2 regions of the Solibacillus sp. FSL K6-1126 genome follow, and region 1 is predicted to be linked to the other one. Evidence: a T-box and tRNA genes for the amino acid it is inferred to sense, from the RefSeq annotation. Region 1 holds a T-box; the other holds one or more tRNA genes.
The links. A T-box is a leader RNA that pairs with one kind of tRNA and senses whether it is charged. The one in region 1 lies ahead of argS (arginine--tRNA ligase), so its partner is inferred to be a tRNA-Arg.

Region 1 (9,986 bases):
ATTAACCCGCCTAATGAAGGCTGCTCTTTTAAACCGTTTGCAATCATATATTTTTGCTGAAAATCGATCATTGGATATAAGCAATCGTTTTTTATGTAATTGCGTGACAGCTCTTCTTCTAATACTTTCCGATCAAATTCACCAAATGTTAAAAATACATAATCCTGCTTACACCAGCGTTTAAATTTAGTAAAAGCTTCTTTAAAAGAAGGTGCATCAACTAGCTGCTCTGTAGTAATACCAGTTAACTTTTGAATATGCGCATTCAGCTTTTTGAATTTATAAGGCTGAATAAGCTGCGTAAATGTTTCTGTTGTACCATCTGGCAACCATTTAACCGCACCAATTTCAATAATATACTGCTTACCGCGTATAAGGGCGGCTTCTATATCTATACTTATATATGTTTTCGTTCGTCCCAAATTTTTCACCTACACCGAATATATCTATATTTAATAGGTAATGAGTATTCCTATTAAAGATTAACCTCTTTTATTGTATATGAAAATTTGTGATATGACACGATAATGTTCGTTTATTCCATACAATTCGTGTTAAAAGGCTCGAAAAAATGTGATTTTCTTATAAATACTTATCATTGCCATTAACTAACCTTCAAATTTATTTTAACAAACCATTAATGAACCTGGTTTTTAGTTTTTCCCAATCTTCCACAATGACACTATACATAATGGTATGACGAATTGTTCCTTCTTTTCGAATCATATGATTGCGTAAAACGCCTTCTTTTATTGCACCAATGCGTTCAATGGCTTTTTGTGAACGGTAATTTTCGTGCCCTGTTTTAATTTGAATACGATTTAAATTAAGTACTTCAAAACAGTATTGGAATAATAAAAACTTACAATTTGTATTAATCGCTGAACGCCAAACAGTCGGGTTATACCACGTAGCCCCTATTTCCAGCCGTTTATGGGGAAATGAAATATCAAGAAAAGATGTACAGCCTACAATGTTATCCGTTTTTTTCTCGATCACCGCAAACATATACGAAATGCCTTTTTCTCTTTCTTTAATCGCATTTTCGATATAATTCTCAACTGCTTCCTGCGTAAGCAATGTTACCGACATATGCTCCCAAATCCGCTCGTCATTCGCAGCATTTGCAATAGCTTCAATATCGCTCATTTGGACCGGTCTTATTTTGACGATGTCGTTTTCTACTATTATTTCTTCCATAAATTTCTCCTTTTCACTTGGTCAAATCTCAGCAATTTCAAATAATTGTTCGTCATAATCGAACATTGCATTTTTCATTACTGTACTTTTAAAAAGTTCGGTTACTGTATAAGCAGCCTGCTCAATCGCTGTAGTGCCTACTAATGTCGGATAACTACCCATTAATTGTGTTACAAAATCGTTTTCTAATGTATGGTAGGCTTTAAATTGATGAAGCTTTTTTTGTTCATTTAATATTTGGACTGTTAACGTCAACTCCCGCAATACTTCAAGCATCTTCATCGCATATATTAAATTCCCGCGTCGAACTTCAATACGCAACTTTCTCAAATGATAGGCATATTCAAATGTAATATTGAACTTTTTCATATAAGGCTGATCTTGCTTTAAAAAATTTTCATTTTCTTCAATCATTTTTGACTGAACTCCACCATTACGATCAAAAACAAGTTTCCATAAAGGGGATTTTACATTCAGATGAGTGGTTGATAATACAGATAAATTCATTTCTAGTCCATTTTCAAAGAAAGGTATAAGTAAAAAAATCTCATCGCTGAACTTTCCTTCCTTTATATAAAAAGCACCCATCCTTTGTAGCTCAGCTTTAATGAAATCTTTTGCCAAACTTACCTGTTCTGTCGTTGCTATCATTAAATCAATATCAGAGTATCGATCACTGTAGCCAATAGTTCCAGAGCCTAACTGGATAATGCCTTCCACATCCTGGATTCCTTTAATCTTAGATACTATATTTTGAAAATAATTTTCTCTTTCGTTCTTTGTATACATATAGCATGACTCCTATATTTACTATCGGATGGATTGCAGTTGAGATAGGTTGCGCACAAATTCCGAGAACTTTTCTTCTTCTTCAATAACCGGGTGGTGGTTACTTTCTGCAAATGTCGTCAATGTCGCATTCGCCATTAAATCCGCTGTTTCCACTGCAAATTCATATGGACATTGCGCATCGTATAAACCGCCGTATATATAAGATCTTGTTTTCACAGCCGGTAATTGTGGTCGCAAATCGAAGTTGGGCAGCTCTTTATATGAAAAATAATCCAGTCTTTTCGAAACTGTTTTTCCGCTGTTCGGACGACTTATCATATTGTCATAGTTTTGTTCTTTATATAACGACATAAGCGCCCATTCTTTAGAACCCGCTCTTCTTTGTTCGACCGTTGAAGATGGATCTCGAAGCATCGCTAAAATCTCAAGAATTCTTTTATTGTTCGGATTTTCCTTGCAGTAAATACTTGCGGGATGATGCATATATTCTGCAGAAGCACAAAGACCGCCAGCTACGAGAAATTCTACACTTTCCGGATGCAAAATAGCATAGTTTAATGCCAGCATCCCGCCTGTTGAATGTCCGGCAAATCCCCATATATCAAAACCTAATGCTAAACGTATTGCCTCCAGATCCTCTACGCTATCGTGCATGCCATAATTAAAAACAGACACATCATCCGTTGATTTTCCACAGCCACGTAAGTTCACTAAATGCACTTTATAATACGGGACAAACATTTCCGCAAAGCGATTCCCGTTTTCGTTAAATTCACTGTATAAATGCGTTACACAGACCGGATTCCCTTCGCCTTTTGAAAAAACTTCAAAAATTCCACGCTTCGTTTCAATTAGCTGCTGTTCCCACATAGTCCCACCCCTTATTTTTCCAATATTCTAATAAATTTTCGCATAGTTGGTCTGGGGATACAATGAGTATTTAATATTTTTATCTTTATATTTAAATATCGATTAAATACTGTTGTTGACTTTTAAATCGTTCAAAGAAAATTTTATTCTTTACATACTTTCCGGTGATTTTATTCCCAGTAACTTCAAACCATCCTTTAAAACGGTTGCTACTGCAAAACATAACTGTAAACGACTTTCTAGCTGTTCATCTTCCACTAAAATCTTTGTATTTGCATAATATTTATTGAATATCCGCGCTAATTGCAATACATATTTCGCAATTAAGGAAGGATCTACTTGTTCGAAACTATCTGTAATTACTTGAGGATATTGTTGCAGCAGCTTAATAACCTCCCAAGCTGAATTCTCTAATTCCATCACCGTTACTTCATTACTTGCTGTATACTTTGCTTTTTCTAAAATGGAATGGATCCGGGCGTGCGTGTATTGTACATAAGGACCTGTTTCACCTTCAAAATTCAACATTTGAGGTAATGAAAATTCAATATCGTTTAAGCGGAAGTTCTTTAAATCATTAAATATTACCGCGCCAATCCCTACTTGGTCAGCAACATTCTGTTTATTATTTAACGTCGGATTTTTTTCCTCTATATTTCTCGACGCTGTTTCCACTGCTTCTTTTAATACATCCTTCAATAAAATGACTCTGCCTTTACGTGTGGACATCTTTTTCCCATCTTTCAACATCATTCCAAATGGTACATGTTTCAGATTTCCCGACCATGGATAGCCCATTTTTGAGATAACTTGAAATACTTGTTTGAAATGCAGTGTTTGCTCATTCCCTACCACATAGAAAACTTGGGATGGTTCATATTGCGCCTGTCTATAAAAAGCTGCGGCTAAATCACGGGTAGCATATAATGTTGCACCATCTTGTTTTGTTATTAAACAAGGTGGCATATCTTCAAGCTCAACAACATTCGCACCATCCGACTCTGTGAGTAATTGCTTCTTTTTTAATTCATCAACAACAGACTGCATTTTTTCATTATAAAAAGCTTCCCCTTCATACGTATCAAACTGAATATGAAGCTGCTCGTAAATTTGCTTAAATTCTTGTAGTGAGGCACTTTTAAACCAGGTCCATAATGCCATTGCCCGCGGATCATTATCTTCGAGCGCTTTAAATGCCGATCTTGCTTCCTCATTTAAGGATTCATTTGTTTCTGCCTCATCATGGAACTTCACGTATAGCTTCAAAAGTTCTTCAATAGGTGATTGTTGAACACGTTCTTTTTCTCCCCACAATTGGAATGCCACAAGCAATTTACCGAATTGGGTACCCCAGTCGCCAAGATGATTTATCCGAATGACATTGTATCCGTTCTTTTCTGCAATATTTGCAAGAGCATTTCCAATGACCGTAGAACGAAGATGCCCCATTGAGAATGGCTTTGCAATATTCGGTGATGAAAAATCAATCACGATATTCTTCTGCTGTATTTCTTGTTGTCCATATGATTCGTGAGCGATCATAATTTTGGCCATGACGTCTCTTGTCACCTGTAACTTATTTAAAAATAAATTTATATAGCCTCCAACAACATGAACTTCCTGAATAAAATCACTTTTAATATTGTCGCCTATTTCTATAGCGATAACATTTGGGGCTTTCTTTAAAGATTTAGCAAGCGTAAAGCATGGGAAAGCTATATCCCCTAAATGCTGATACTTTGGCCTTTCTAATAGTTGTTCAATTTCGGTATTTGTTATTATTTTGTGCGGCAAAGCATCTTGAATAATTGATGCAATTTTTTTATACATATTATCTCCTCCCAATATAAAAAGCCCCCGTCTCAAAAATAGAGACGAGAGCTTCAAATTCCCGTGGTACCACTCTAGTTGCCACAAATTGTGACCACTTTCCATTAATAACGAGGTGACTCCCCGGCAGGTCCTACTTATGTTCAGACTGCTTCTCCAAAGTGCGCTTCATTTACATATTTTGCACCAGGCTCTCACCAATCCCCAGCTCGCTTACCAAAACAATTGTAAATTACTGTCTTTTTCATCGAATTTAAATTTACTGAATTATATCCATTAAGGATAATCAATGTCAATATAAATTGTATGTAAATTTAACTACTAAATAACCGATGTTATTAGATAATCTGAGGTGGATATTAGTCAATAGCGACTATATTTTAGAAAATTACCGGAAATATAGTCAGTATGCTAAGTTTTCACGTTACTAATGGGGCTTTCAAATACCTGAAATTGCCTTTATTAGAACAATTGCTACGTTTATTAGAAGATGCTTATGACATATTAGAACAACTGGACGCTTTATTCGACAATCTTGACCACTTATTTGAACAACTGACAACTATATTAGAAAATGAGGTTTTTATTAGAAGCTTTTAAAATATATTAGAACAATCCTCAAGTTTATTAGAAAATAAATTCACTCTGATCGCAACGCATAAAAAAACTACTGAAATCATTGTCTCAGTAGTTTTAGTTCAGTAAGCCTTTAGCAGCGGCATAACTTATATTTATTCATTTCCCTTAGTTTCAGGGATGCTTGAGAAAAATTTGCGTCCAATATAAGTTTGGACAATTAAGAATAACCCTCCGACTGCCCAGTACAGTGGGAGTGCAGCCATCGAAGACAATGAAATAATGACAATCATAATCGGCGATACGTAAATCATCAGTTTCATTTGATTCTTCTGAGCTTCTGGTACGGTTTGAAGCGAGACTTTCGCTTGTACAAAATAAACGACACCTGCGATTGCAGTCATCCAAATATCTGTAGAGCCAAGGTCAAACCATAGGAATGAATGTGTTTTAATTTCAGCTGAATATAAAATCGCATAGTATAAGCCCATAATAATCGGCATTTGTATAAGCGCTGGCAGGCAGCCCATATTTAACGGATTAATATTATGTTCTTTGTAGAGCGACATCATTTCCTGCTGAACTGTCATTCTTTCTTCCGGAGTTTTTGCTGCTTTTAAACGTGTCTGGATATCCTCCATTTGCGGGCGGACAAAATCCATTTTCACTTTCATTGTAGCTTGACTGCGGTAAGTTTTAAGCATAAACGGCATTAGTACGAGACGAATAATTAAAATAATAGCAATAATAGCCAAACCATAGCTGCCGTTAAATAATTCACCAAATGTGTTTAGTGTCCAATCCATCGGACGTACAAATGTTGAATAGAAGAAGCCTTCTTTGTTCTCAACACTCTCACAACCTGCCAGTAAAAGTGGAACGGTTAGAAGGAAAACACTAAGTTTTAAGTTTTTCATAGTTCACCTGCTCAACAATCTTGTAATTCGTTTATATCTTAAAATATTTTTCAAAAAAAGAACAGTAATTACTCTTATAAATATTAAGTATTTTTAATATGAACGCAATAAAAATTAATATTTTTTACACTTGCACTCCCAGATCTCCGGTGTTATGCGGTTTAGGAGACATATTTATACATGTATTCATCCGTATCGCATTCCCTACTTCTTTAACAGGCTTCCTAAAATTTCATTGTTATGTGTTCCTGCATGTACTCCGACTGTCCCATACGAAGCTTTGAAGAGATTGGACTTAATCGGACATGCAATTTGTTTTTGGGTTGTTCCATCCGGCTTTGCTATTTCCACAAACATATCCCGGTCCTTGAAAAGCGGATGTGCAACCGTTTCTTCAAAGGTCAATACCGGTTCAACACAAGCATCCACTTCGAAGAAAATAGATTGCCATTCATCAAGCGTCTTTTGCAGGAAAATACTTTGCAGCTGTTCTTTCATCTTTGCAATATCTTCCGGTTTATTACTCATCGCTAATGGAAGTAAATCCGGATGACCGATTGCCTGACATAACTGCTGTCTGAATTTCGGTTCAAGACTGCCGACAGAAAGGTATCGACCATCCAGCGTTTCATAATAACCATATAACGAGCCGCCGTTTAAAATTAGCTCTTCACGTGGCAGCGGTTTTCCTTCTGCTAAATAATCCTGGGCAAATAAGGCATTTAGCGTTAATGCGCAGTCCGTCATACTAATATCAAGATGCTGCCCTATCCCCGTTTTATCCCGATAAATGACAGCCGATAAAATACCGATCACTGCATGCATTGATCCACCTGCCAAGTCGGCCACCTGAAAACCTATATTTGCCGGGCCATTTTCTTTCGTGCCGGAGTAGCCTTGCACTCCCGACAAGGATACATAATTAATATCATGCCCGCCACGCTCACGATATAGACCTGTTTGACCATAGCCTGTAATGGAACAGTAAATTAAGCCAGGATTGATGGCTTTAAGCGTTTCATAATCGAGACCAAGGCGCGCCATCACGCCAGGCCGGAACTGCTCAACTACAATATCATATTGCTGCTCCTTTAATAGCTCCTTTAGCGATTTGACTACTTCCGGAGACTTCAAATCAACCGCCAGCGACTTTTTAGAGCGCTGCAAATATTCATTCGGCCCCCATTGCTTCCCTTCTTCTACCGGTTTGGTAACATGAACAACTTCCGCTCCAAGATCCGCCAGCATCATCGTCGCAAACGGGCCTGGCAATAATGTGGAGAAATCCAGCACTTTTAATCCTTTTAACAGCATAAATCTTTCATCCTTCCATATTAAATTAAAGGCCGTACTGAAAGCTGAACTTTCAACACGGCCCCCAAATGTTCCATTTATTGATTTGTGACTGGCTTCAAAAAATTTGGAGGGCGCTTTTCAAAGAACGCGCGGATGCCTTCATTTACTTCCCCTGTAGTAAATGTTTTCGCGAAGGCTTCCCGTTCTACTAATAACCCTTGTTCTAACGGCAATTCTTCCGCGGCTAAAATACTCTTTTTAATGAGGCCGATTGCTCCAATGGCACTTTGAGCAAGCGATGTTGCAAATGCGATTGCTTTTTCTTCCACTTCTTCCGGAGCTGCCGCTTCTGTAATTAAGCCGATTGCTGCTGCTTCCTCTGCTTTTAAACGTTTGCTTAAATACATTAATTCGCGCGCTTTTGCTCCGCCTACTAATCTCGTCATACGCTGTGTACCGCCAGCACCAGGCAATAATCCCAATGATGCTTCCGTTAATCCGATTGTGCCGCCACCCATTATACGGAAGTCGCATGCAAGCACGAATTCACAGCCACCGCCTAATGCATGACCATTTATTGCTGCAATAGTTGGTACCCGCAATGCTTCCAACCGGTTGAAAATACCCTGCACATGTTTTGAACTTTCAGCAAAATCCACGTTATCATCAGAGCTGCCCATTGTACCCAGGTCTGCACCTGCAATAAAGATTTTCGGGTTGGCCGATTTGAACACAATGGCCCGGATTGCCGGATTTTTTTCGACTTCCTCTATCAGTTGCACTAAGTCCTGCTGAATTCCTGCATTTAATGTATTGGCAGGCGGATTATAAATTGTTACGACGTGTACACCGTAGTCAAGCTTCTCAATCGTCATTGTTTCAAGGTTCATCCGTCATCCTCCTTATCTTGGGGCCATGCGAATCGCTCCATCGAGTCGAATCGTTTCACCATTTAACATTGGATTTTCAAAAATGGCCGTTACTAAATGGGCATATTCATCCGCTTCCCCTAAACGGGACGGGAATGGAATTTGTTTTCCTAACGCTTCCTTAACTGCTTGAGGCGCACTGTTCATTAAAGGTGTATCGAAAATTCCCGGTGCAATCGTCATAACGCGGATGCCATAGCTAGCCAAGTCCCTTGCGATTGGTAATGTCATCCCTACGATTCCACTTTTGGATGCAGAATAGGCAGCCTGACCGATTTGTCCATCGAACGCCGCGACAGAAGCTGTATTCACAATAACCCCGCGTTCCCCGTGTTCATTCGGTTCATTTGTCATCATGGCAGCTGCAGCTAAACGGATGACATTAAATGTACCAACTAAATTAACTTGGATAATATAATTAAATTCATCTAATGGGAATACACCTTTTCTGCCCACTACACGTGTTGAAGTACCAAGACCTGCACAATTCACAACACCTTGGATCGAACCGTATTTTTCTACTGTACCGTTAATTGCTGCCTGTACGTCTTCTTCCTTCACAACATTCGTTTTAAAAAATAAACCATTCAATTCATCGGCTACCGCTTGCCCCTTTTCTTCGTTTAAGTCCAATATGATAGGATAGCCTCCAGCAAATGCAATCTTTCGGGCAGTTGCTTCACCTAAACCAGATCCTCCACCCGTCACGATAATTGCCTTTTGGTCAAAATTCATCTATTAACCCCTCCTTATTCCTGTTCAATCATTAACCTATTTGTCATTTAGGGCTACGCAATAAGCGGCTCGTCCATAACGACATAATCTGCGTTCTAGTTCATGTACTGAAGTTTATGAACTCCGACCAGCCGACGCTTCTTATTTAGGCATTGCGTTTTTGTCTAAGTCTTTCAAAGCGGTCTTCAGAATTTTACCTGTTCCGGACTTTGGAATTTCTTCAATGAAAATTATATAATCCGGCACTTTGTATTCGGCAAGTTTCGCTTTGCAGTATTCACGAACATCATCTTCTATTAGCTCGGTGTCTTTCGATACGACATACGCTACCGTTTTTTCACCGAATACCGGGTCCGGTCTGCCGATTACAGAGCATTCTACGACCGCCGGGTGCTGATAGAGCAGCTCCTCTATTTCACGAGGATAAATATTAAACCCGCCACGAATAATGATGTCCTTTTTACGGTCAACGATAAAGTGATAGCCTTCTTCATCACGGTACGCCAAGTCTCCTGTATACAACCAGCCGTCCCTAATCGTATTTGCGGTCTCGTCCGGCTTCTTGTAGTACCCCTTCATCATATTCGGCCCTCTAAATAAGATTTCGCCTACTTCATGATTGGCTACTTCATTGCCTTCGGGATCTACCAGTCTCAAATCGATTCCCGGTAATGGCATCCCGACTGAATTGACTTTTTTCGGTAAGCTTCGGTGTGTTGTCATCAGCATGACCGTACTTTCGGTTAAACCATATCCTTCAGAAATACTGACACCGAACGATTCATTCGTCTTATGCAATAGCTCCGCTGGTAAACTTGCCCCACCTGAACCAGCTGTCCGT
Region 2 (9,986 bases), 1.2 Mb from region 1:
CTTTCAATTTACGATAAAAAAACTGCTCAAATTCCTCATTTTTAATGCCCGCATCGATTAATGTATAGTCTTTTCCATTTTGGTAGACATAACAGTTAATACTCCCCAATCCACTATAGTCAGAAGGGAAAATAATCGGATAGACTGCTTTATTCCCTGTTTTTATTATTGCATCCACTTTTCCACCTGCTTCCACTGTTTTATACGCAGAAAGGGCATGCCCCGAAATCCATTCCAGACAGCCCTCTCTATTGTATCTTTATAATACCTTACTATACGCACATCAAACAGTGGATACTTCCGACTCTTACTCTACTTTTTGCGGCTGTACCAATTCTAAATGACGCTGCATCTGCCCTACGTGACTTTCAGTATGCAAAATAATTAGATGGTTGATTAAAAATGATAACGGCTTGCCATCAAAATTCGGGTTGTAGCTAGGTGCAGTTTTTTCTAAATCTTCCTGTTGCACTTTTGCAAAGCTTTCGTTCACTAAAGGAATGAGCGCATTGAGCCTTTCAATCGCTTTTTCCTTTGAAACAGTCGCTACATAATTTTCATCTACCGCAGCTAAACGACGGACATGTTCATGGTTACGTCCCCATTTCGCTCCTGGTACGACTAGGAGTGCCTCTAAGTCAGCTACCCAAAACTCGATTGCTTCGATGATGTGTGTAGCGATTTGCATAACCGACCATTTTTCTTTGGATGGTTTTTTATACAGCACTCCCGTCTCTGTTATACTTATTAGATCAACCATACTATTGATGCTTTTCTCAAAACTTTCAAACTTCTTTTCCATAACATTAGTTTTCATGATATAATCTCCTTATTTTGAATGACTTTTTAAGAAAGGTGAATAGAATACTATGTCAAGCAGTACTACAATCGGATCATTAGCATTAGGTATTCAAATTATCGATGTCGTTGCGCAAAGCGACCACCCACTACGTTTTTCCGATATTCAGGAACAAACAGGCATTTCTAAAAGTAATCTCTATAAATATTTAAATACACTTATCCAGTTAGATTTGCTTTATCGTGATCAAAAGACGGGTAGCTATTCACTCGGCTATAAATTTTTGGAATACGGGAATGCTGCCATGCAAAACGACGATTTTATCGAACGCCTTACACCCTATTTTAAAGAACTTAGCAATCTCACAAATATGACGACATTGCTATCGCTTTGGGTAAATGATTCCCCGGTTATCACAAATATTTGGAATACGAATTTTGGCTTAAGTATCGGTGCGCAAGTCGGTACGAAACTGCCGATTAATTCATCTACAGGAAAAATTTTTGCGGCCTATGCTAATTCCTTGGAAATTACGAACTGGATTGAAGCTCAGCAAAATGAACTTGCCAATTTTGATGTTGCGGCTTTTCAACGCGAGCTGAAAGGAATTCGCAAAAACGGGTTTTCGTTTGCACATGAGCCTCTTGTCCGTCATGTTTCCTCTATCGGTTTACCAATACTCAATTACAAAAATGAGCTTGTCGGTGCCATCACAGTTGTTGGCTTTGAAGAGGACGTACCTACAGACACTTCATCTGAAATGATGCAGCAAATTATTGATATGAGTAAAGAAATGTCGACTGTATATGGCTTTAAAGAGAAAGGGAACTAATCCCCTTTCTCTTTTTAATTTTCCGTTATTCAGCTCTTAACTTCACTTTTGCGTGTGTTGAAGTAATTATATAAAAAGTCTGCTACATCATAGTTTGTTTCCTTGTGACTGCCGAATAAATGATCACGTAACAACACAAGCGCACGGTCAAGGTCGTCAGCTGTATCTGCATGAATAATTTCACCCCAGCGACGTGCTGAATTTTGTACCATTGCTGAACGCGGTTGGCGCTCTTTTTGATAACGTAAAAATGCTTCATTGTACGTTGCTTCATTTTCTAAAGCTTCTCCTAATACATATGCATCTTCAAGTGCCTGTGCACCGCCTTGTGCTAAATATTGGAGCATCGGGTGAGCTGCATCTCCCAATAGTGTTACATTTTCATCTGTCCAGTTTTCTATTGGCAGACGGTGGAACATCGGCCAGCGGAATTGAGTCGAAATATACTTTAACGCACGCTCTACATCCGGATGTGCACCTTCAAAGCGTTGTTGCATTTCTTCCGGAGTCCCCCAGTCGCCTTCCGGTTTATAGTCATATGTTTTGAAAACAACGACTTGATTATATAACTCACCGCGACGAACAGGATATTGTACTAAGTGTAAGTTCGGTCCAATCCACATAATCACATCATCCATTGCAATATCGCCTTCAGCAGTAATCTCTTCAATCGGTAATGTCCCACGGTATGCTACATATTCCGAACAGATCATTTCGTCTTGAGAAAATAGCTTACGTACATTTGATTTAATACCATCTGCCCCGATTGCTGCTTCTGCTGTATAGGACTCACCACGTTGGTTTGTAATCGTTACTTGACCTGGCGTTTGTGATACTGTTTGGATTTGCTCATCGTTTTTAAATGAAATACGGTTATTTTTCAAACATGCTTCATATAAAACACGGTGTAGATCCGAGCGGTGCAATACAACGTACGGCTGCTTGAAACGCTCCTGGAAACCGTCAGTCAAATCAAGTACAGCTAATTCCTTTGCCGTATAAATATCTTTTAGCACTAAGCGCTTCGGTACGACCGCTACATTTAATATTTCTTCTTTAACACCTAATTGGTCCAATACATGCAGTGCGTTAGGTGCTAATTGGATACCTGCTCCTATTTCTCCGAATGCAGGTGCTTGTTCTAATACTGCTACCGTTTTATCTGTGCGTTGTACTATTGAAAGCGCTGTCGCTAAACCGCCAATTCCCCCACCAACTACAATTACATCACTAATATTTGTCATATCATTACCTCCGATTCTATAAATAGAGAACTTTGTTTACTTATAATGAAAATGTAACGTAAAAGAGAAACATTTGTCAATAATATTTCTAAATTTACTGATAATTAATTGCTTTTAATAGGTCCTAAATCACTTATTTAAAAGATTTTTCTGAAAAATATTGACTTTACTACCTAAAGTACTTTATATTTTCTTTAAATAGAGAACTTTGTATTCTATTTCGATAAAGGGGGATAATTATGAAATTAGTCAACTATACAGTGAACGGTATTACACGTGCTGGAGCGATTGTGAAGGAACAAGTAATCGATTTAAACCATGCTTTTGAAGCAAAACTTCAAGCAGAAGGTGAATATCGTTATAAGGAGATTGCCCATGCTTATGTGCCGGCAACTACAGATGGTATTTATGAAGGCGGGAAAAAATCTATTGAATTGGCGCAACAAGCTGTCGACTTCATTTTAGAGAATCCAAACGCTTCTATTACAAAAGCGGTTTTTGATCGTAACGAAGTACATGTTGGAGCACCAGTATTAAATCCAGGAAAGATCATTTGTGTAGGTCACAATTACCGTGAGCATATTCTGGAAATGGGCCGTGAGTTACCAACACATCCAGTTATTTTCGCTAAATTTGCAAATACACTTTTAGGGCCTGATGATGATATTCCATTCTATCCGATTTCTGAACAGCTTGATTATGAAGCAGAGTTTACATTTGTTATTGGTAAACAAGCCCGTAATGTTTCAGAAGAAGACGCCCTGGATTACGTAGCCGGCTATACAATTACGAACGATGTGACTTATCGTGATATCCAACGTCGTACATTACAATGGCTGCAAGGTAAAACAGTAGACGGTTCTGCACCGATGGGACCTTATTTATTAACAGCTGATGAATTACCGGATCCATCAGGGTTATCTGTTGTATTGACAGTGAATGGCGAAGTACGCCAGCAAACGAATACGGCTAACTTAGTATTTTCTGTACAAAAGCTAGTTGCTTTCCTTTCTAACTTAATGACATTAGAGCCGGGTGATGTAATTTTAACAGGTACTCCAGGTGGGGTTGGCGTTGCTATGAATCCTCCGACTTTCTTGAAAGACGGCGATGTTGTCCGCATCGAAATTGATAAAGTTGGTGCACTGGAAAATAAAGTAGCAGCTGCAAATGTGCCAGTAAGTGTATAACCTTCAATACGGTCTAGTATTCTTTATGCACAATTACTATTAAAGGAGTGAAGATGTATGGCAGGAGTATCAGAAGAAGTAAAAGAGTTTATGAAAAGTGACACGGTAAAAGATTTTACGAAAGATATTGAACAATATCATTTAGGTCCACTTTGGGAAGCCATTCCGGAAATTATGAATCATACACCAAAGCCACAAGCACAAGCTTACCTTTGGAGTGATGAATTAATTAAAAAGAAAATGGGCGAAGCAGCACAAATCTTTACACCAGATCGTGGCGGAGAACGTCGTGCAATCTATTTCCAAAACCCGGGATTAACATATCGTCAGCCTTGGGGGTGGGCATCAACTACACAAACGATTTATGTAGCCGTACAAATGCTGCTGCCGGGTGAAAAAGCCCCTTCTCACCGTCACTCTCAATCAGCGTTGCGCTTTATTTCTGAAGGACAAGGCGCCTACACAATTGTACAAGGCGAACGTATTTTCATGGAGGAAGGCGACTTTTTAATTACTCCTAAAGGATTATGGCACGGTCATGAGCACGTTGGCGATGAGCCGATGCTATGGACAGACGCGCTGGATATCCCGACTTTATACGGAATCGGCGGTACTTTCTTCGATCCTTATGAAGGCGGTTTGCAAGAGCCGAATATTCCGGATAATTTCACGGAAAAGCGTTATCGTGGAGGAATGGTACGCCCTGTCGGTGATGACAAGTATACAGTAGCACCACTAGCCAACTACAAATGGGATCGTACGGTTGAAGGAATTAAAGGCTTAATGTCATTTGATCCAGACCCGCATCATGGTTTTGCTGTTGAATATATTAATCCTTCTACAGGTAAAGCAGCCAACCCGACATTAGGTACACGTATGCAGCACTTACCAGCTGGCATGCATACAAAAGCTTTACGCCATACGCATTCTACTGTTTATCAAGTGCATAGAGGTGAAGGCTATACAGTTATTAACGGTACACGCTTTGACTGGAAAAAAGGCGATTACTTTGTCGTTCCAAACTGGGCTTGGTATGAGCACTATGCTTCAAAAGATTCGTACTTATTCTCTGTAAACGATATTCCGATTATGGATCGTTTTGAATTAGAGATCGAGCAAGCGTATGAGTCGAATAATGGTCACCAGGAAGTGACTGGAGAATTTAAAGCTGCATTCCGTTAATGCAGCATCTATAAAAATTCTGCCCAATTTTTATAGAACATAAAATTCATCATTTATAATCACATAGTATAACAATTGAACTTTGAACAATTTTCCACGCATCCCTTTTATAATATATCTCAAAAAACATCCTACATCGATAAATCGTCCATGCCGAAAGCGATTTGTCTGTAGGATGTTTTTTATTAAAGTATAAAGTTGTAATAGCTGTATGATTTACTATTTGTATCGCTCATTACAGCTGGACAGTCTATCAGGTAACCTTCATTTTTATTGATGGCCCTTTACTAAATAAAAGGCTCTGTTAAATTTAATTGTTGACTTTGAAATAAATAATTAGAGGAGCTCAACAAATTAAGTTCCTCTAATTATTTTCCTTTCATGACAATACTCATACTCTAATTTAACCTTTAGTTTTCTACACGAATAAAGCACTTTTCATATATTTCAATGGCTTCAATTTGTAAATCATTTAAATTAATCTTCAATTCAACTTCAAGGTCTTCATTTTCTTCTCCGTCCCAGCAGATGTATATTTCACAAATATCACCTTTCGGGAGCAATTCTTTTAGATAATGACACAAATCGAGAAAATTTTTTTGGATTTTTCATAGTTATGTGGAGAATAAGCCTTATTATAGTCCGTCAATTCCCAAATAGGATTTGCAAATTGTAAAATCTCAAAGATATAGGGTGTCGTAAAATGCTTTTGTTTAACTATGTTAAGATGTTCTGCATCGGGGCAAACATAGTCAACTTCATATTCATGTTCTACATCACCTTCATTTAGTTTTATCGGAAAATTAAAGCCTATATAGACTATCATACTCATTTCTTCAAACTCCTTAACATTCAGTATTTCAAATAATTCCCTATGTTGAATTCATTTTTAAAATAACAAAAAACACATTGCAAAATCTGCAATGTGTTTTCTTTCAAGTGTATATGACCCGTACGGGATTCGAACCCGTGTTACCGCCGTGAAAGGGCGGTGTCTTAACCACTTGACCAACGGGCCAATGGCTCCGAAGGCAGGACTCGAACCTGCGACCTGCCGGTTAACAGCCGGATGCTCTACCAACTGAGCTACTTCGGAATAATACTATGGTGGGCCTAAATGGACTCGAACCATCGACCTCACGCTTATCAGGCGTGCGCTCTAACCAGCTGAGCTATAGGCCCATAGTATGGTGGGTTTGGACGGAATCGAACCGCCGACACTTAGAGCTTCAATCTAATGCTCTACCAACTGAGCTACAAACCCATAAAAAAAATGGCGGTCCCGACCGGGATCGAACCGGCGATCTCCTGCGTGACAGGCAGGCATGTTAACCGCTACACCACGGGACCAACATCTAAAGTAAAAATATTAAAAATGGAGGAGGTAGAGGGATTCGAACCCCCGCGCGGTGTTACCCGCCTGTCGGTTTTCAAGACCGATCCCTTCAGCCAGACTTGGGTATACCTCCAAAGGGAATAAAATATAAATGGTGGAGCCTAGCGGGATCGAACCGCTGACCTCCTGCGTGCAAGGCAGGCGCTCTCCCAGCTGAGCTAAGGCCCCATTAATAATGGTCGGAATGACAGGATTCGAACCTACGACCCCTTGGTCCCAAACCAAGTGCTCTACCAAGCTGAGCTACATTCCGAATATGTCAGTAAAAATATATTATGGCGCGCCCGGCAGGAGTCGAACCCACAACCTTCTGATCCGTAGTCAGACGCTCTATCCAATTGAGCTACGGGCGCGCATTATTAGAGATAAGAATTATAAAATGGTGCCGAGGGCCGGAATCGAACCGGCACGGTGATCACTCACCGCAGGATTTTAAGTCCTGTGCGTCTGCCAGTTCCGCCACCCCGGCATTTTGGAGCGGAAGACGAGGTTCGAACTCGCGACCCCCACCTTGGCAAGGTGGTGTTCTACCACTGAACTACTTCCGCAAAATGCTTAAGATCTATTTATTCTGACAGTATGTATAATTTTATAAAACTGGTGAGCCATGAAGGACTCGAACCTTCGACCCTCTGATTAAAAGTCAGATGCTCTACCAACTGAGCTAATGGCTCTCTAAATGGTGCCGGCGAAAGGAGTCGAACCCTCGACCTACTGATTACAAGTCAGTTGCTCTACCAACTGAGCTACACCGGCATTTAGAAATGGTGGAGGATGACGGGCTCGAACCGCCGACCCCCTGCTTGTAAGGCAGGTGCTCTCCCAGCTGAGCTAATCCTCCAATATTCTAGCGAAGCGACGTCCTACTCTCACAGGGGGAAGCCCCCAACTACCATCGGCGCTAAAGAGCTTAACTTCCGTGTTCGGTATGGGAACGGGTGTGACCTCTTTGCCATCATCACTTCACTATAGTGGGCTTTAAATAAGCCTATGTAAAAGAATTTCATTCTTTCAAAACTGGATAAACGTTTCATTGAATTGAGCAATAAAATGTGGTTAAGTCCTCGACCGATTAGTATTCGTCAGCTGCATGCGTCACCGCACTTCCACCTCGAACCTATCTACCTGATCGTCTTTCAGGGGTCTTACTTACTTGCGTAATGGGAAATCTCATCTTGAGGGGGGCTTCATGCTTAGATGCTTTCAGCACTTATCCCGTCCATACATAGCTACCCAGCGATGCCTTTGGCAAGACAACTGGTACACCAGCGGTATGTCCATCCCGGTCCTCTCGTACTAAGGACAGCTCCTCTCAAATTTCCTACGCCCACGACGGATAGGGACCGAACTGTCTCACGACGTTCTGAACCCAGCTCGCGTACCGCTTTAATGGGCGAACAGCCCAACCCTTGGGACCGACTACAGCCCCAGGATGCGATGAGCCGACATCGAGGTGCCAAACCTCCCCGTCGATGTGGACTCTTGGGGGAGATAAGCCTGTTATCCCCGGGGTAGCTTTTATCCGTTGAGCGATGGCCCTTCCATGCGGAACCACCGGATCACTAAGCCCGTCTTTCGACCCTGCTCGACTTGTAGGTCTCGCAGTCAAGCTCCCTTATGCCTTTACACTCTACGAATGATTTCCAACCATTCTGAGGGAACCTTTGGGCGCCTCCGTTACTCTTTAGGAGGCGACCGCCCCAGTCAAACTGTCCGCCTGACACTGTCTCCTACCCCGCTAAGGGGCATGGGTTAGAAGTTCAATACAACCAGGGTAGTATCCCACCGACGCCTCCTTCGAAGCTGGCGCTCCGAGATCTCTGGCTCCTACCTATCCTGTACAAGTTGTACCAAAATTCAATATCAGGCTACAGTAAAGCTCCACGGGGTCTTTCCGTCCTGTCGCGGGTAACCTGCATCTTCACAGGTACTATAATTTCACCGAGTCTCTCGTTGAGACAGTGCCCAGATCGTTACGCCTTTCGTGCGGGTCGGAACTTACCCGACAAGGAATTTCGCTACCTTAGGACCGTTATAGTTACGGCCGCCGTTTACTGGGGCTTCAATTCACAGCTTCGCTTGCGCTAACCGCTCCTCTTAACCTTCCAGCACCGGGCAGGCGTCAGCCCCTATACGTCACCTTACGGTTTTGCAGAGACCTGTGTTTTTGCTAAACAGTCGCCTGGGCCTATTCACTGCGGCTTCTCTAGGCTATGCACCCAAAGAAGCACCCCTTCTCCCGAAGTTACGGGGTCATTTTGCCGAGTTCCTTAACGAGAGTTCTCTCGCACACCTTAGGATTCTCTCCTCGACTACCTGTGTCGGTTTGCGGTACGGGCACCTCTCACCTCGATAGAGGCTTTTCTTGGCAGTGTGAAATCAGGAACTTCGCTCATACGAGCTCGTCATCACAGCTCAACGTTATAGTATGCGGATTTGCCTACATACACGCCTTACTGCTTGAACACGCGCAACCAACGGCGTGCTTACCCTATCCTACTGCGTCCCCCCATTTCTCAAACGGTGAGGAGGTGGTACAGGAATATCAACCTGTTGTCCATCGCCTACGCCTATCGGCCTCGGCTTAGGTCCCGACTAACCCTGAGCGGACGAGCCTTCCTCAGGAAACCTTAGTCATACGGTGCATGGGATTCTCACCCATGTTTCGCTACTCATACCGGCATTCTCACTTCTAACCGCTCCACCAGTCCTTCCGGTCTGACTTCAACGCTGTTAGAACGCTCTCCTACCACGCATACTCAAAGTATGCATCCACAGCTTCGGTGAATCGTTTAGCCCCGATACATTTTCGGCGCAGCGTCACTCGACCAGTGAGCTATTACGCACTCTTTAAATGATGGCTGCTTCTAAGCCAACATCCTGGTTGTCTAAGCAACGCCACATCCTTTTCCACTTAACGATTACTTGGGGACCTTAGCTGGTGGTCTGGGCTGTTTCCCTCTTGACTACGGATCTTATCACTCGCAGTCTGACTCCCGTGTATAAATATCCGGCATTCGGAGTTTGTCTGAATTCGGTAAAGCGAGATGCCCCCCTAGTCCAAACAGTGCTCTACCTCCGGTATTCTCAATCACGAGGCTAGCCCTAAAGCTATTTCGGAGAGAACCAGCTATCTCCAGGTTCGATTGGAATTTCTCCGCTACCCACACCTCATCCCCGCACTTTTCAACGTGCGTGGGTTCGGGCCTCCAGTGAGTGTTACCTCACCTTCACCCTGGACATGGGTAGATCACCTGGTTTCGGGTCTACGACCACGTACTAATTCGCCCTATTCAGACTCGCTTTCGCTGCGGCTCCGTCTTCTCAACTTAACCTCGCACGT

Region 2: it encodes a tRNA-Arg, which carries the amino acid that the T-box ahead of argS (arginine--tRNA ligase) is inferred to sense. The anticodon was not compared.

Annotation. Positions count from the first base shown of each region.
Region 1 is NZ_JBBOPD010000001.1:1,580,052-1,590,037, reverse strand. Features, by position in the region: gene MHH44_RS07675 (3'-5' exonuclease) at 1-431, opposite strand, end outside; gene MHH44_RS07670 (GNAT family N-acetyltransferase) at 622-1,200, opposite strand; gene MHH44_RS07665 (hypothetical protein) at 1,222-1,989, opposite strand; gene MHH44_RS07660 (alpha/beta fold hydrolase) at 2,011-2,862, opposite strand; gene argS (arginine--tRNA ligase) at 3,013-4,692, opposite strand; T-box leader at 4,730-4,949, opposite strand; gene yidC (membrane protein insertase YidC) at 5,424-6,185, opposite strand; gene MHH44_RS07645 (CaiB/BaiF CoA transferase family protein) at 6,390-7,499, opposite strand; gene MHH44_RS07640 (enoyl-CoA hydratase/isomerase family protein) at 7,577-8,371, opposite strand; gene MHH44_RS07635 (3-hydroxyacyl-CoA dehydrogenase) at 8,384-9,145, opposite strand; gene MHH44_RS07630 (class I adenylate-forming enzyme family protein) at 9,287-9,986, opposite strand, start outside.
Region 2 is NZ_JBBOPD010000001.1:335,737-345,722, reverse strand. Features, by position in the region: gene MHH44_RS01740 (MBL fold metallo-hydrolase) at 1-178, opposite strand, end outside; gene MHH44_RS01735 (DinB family protein) at 308-817, opposite strand; gene MHH44_RS01730 (IclR family transcriptional regulator) at 870-1,631, shown strand; gene MHH44_RS01725 (FAD-dependent monooxygenase) at 1,661-2,875, opposite strand; gene MHH44_RS01720 (fumarylacetoacetate hydrolase family protein) at 3,115-4,065, shown strand; gene MHH44_RS01715 (cupin domain-containing protein) at 4,123-5,247, shown strand; gene MHH44_RS01710 (hypothetical protein) at 5,816-6,079, opposite strand; tRNA gene MHH44_RS01705 (tRNA-Glu) at 6,194-6,265, opposite strand; tRNA gene MHH44_RS01700 (tRNA-Asn) at 6,268-6,343, opposite strand; tRNA gene MHH44_RS01695 (tRNA-Ile) at 6,353-6,429, opposite strand; tRNA gene MHH44_RS01690 (tRNA-Phe) at 6,436-6,511, opposite strand; tRNA gene MHH44_RS01685 (tRNA-Asp) at 6,522-6,597, opposite strand; tRNA gene MHH44_RS01680 (tRNA-Ser) at 6,624-6,716, opposite strand; tRNA gene MHH44_RS01675 (tRNA-Ala) at 6,736-6,811, opposite strand; tRNA gene MHH44_RS01670 (tRNA-Pro) at 6,820-6,896, opposite strand; tRNA gene MHH44_RS01665 (tRNA-Arg) at 6,920-6,996, opposite strand; tRNA gene MHH44_RS01660 (tRNA-Leu) at 7,024-7,112, opposite strand; tRNA gene MHH44_RS01655 (tRNA-Gly) at 7,117-7,191, opposite strand; tRNA gene MHH44_RS01650 (tRNA-Lys) at 7,242-7,317, opposite strand; tRNA gene MHH44_RS01645 (tRNA-Thr) at 7,324-7,399, opposite strand; tRNA gene MHH44_RS01640 (tRNA-Val) at 7,409-7,484, opposite strand; rRNA gene rrf (5S ribosomal RNA) at 7,494-7,609, opposite strand; rRNA gene MHH44_RS01630 (23S ribosomal RNA) at 7,696-9,986, opposite strand, start outside.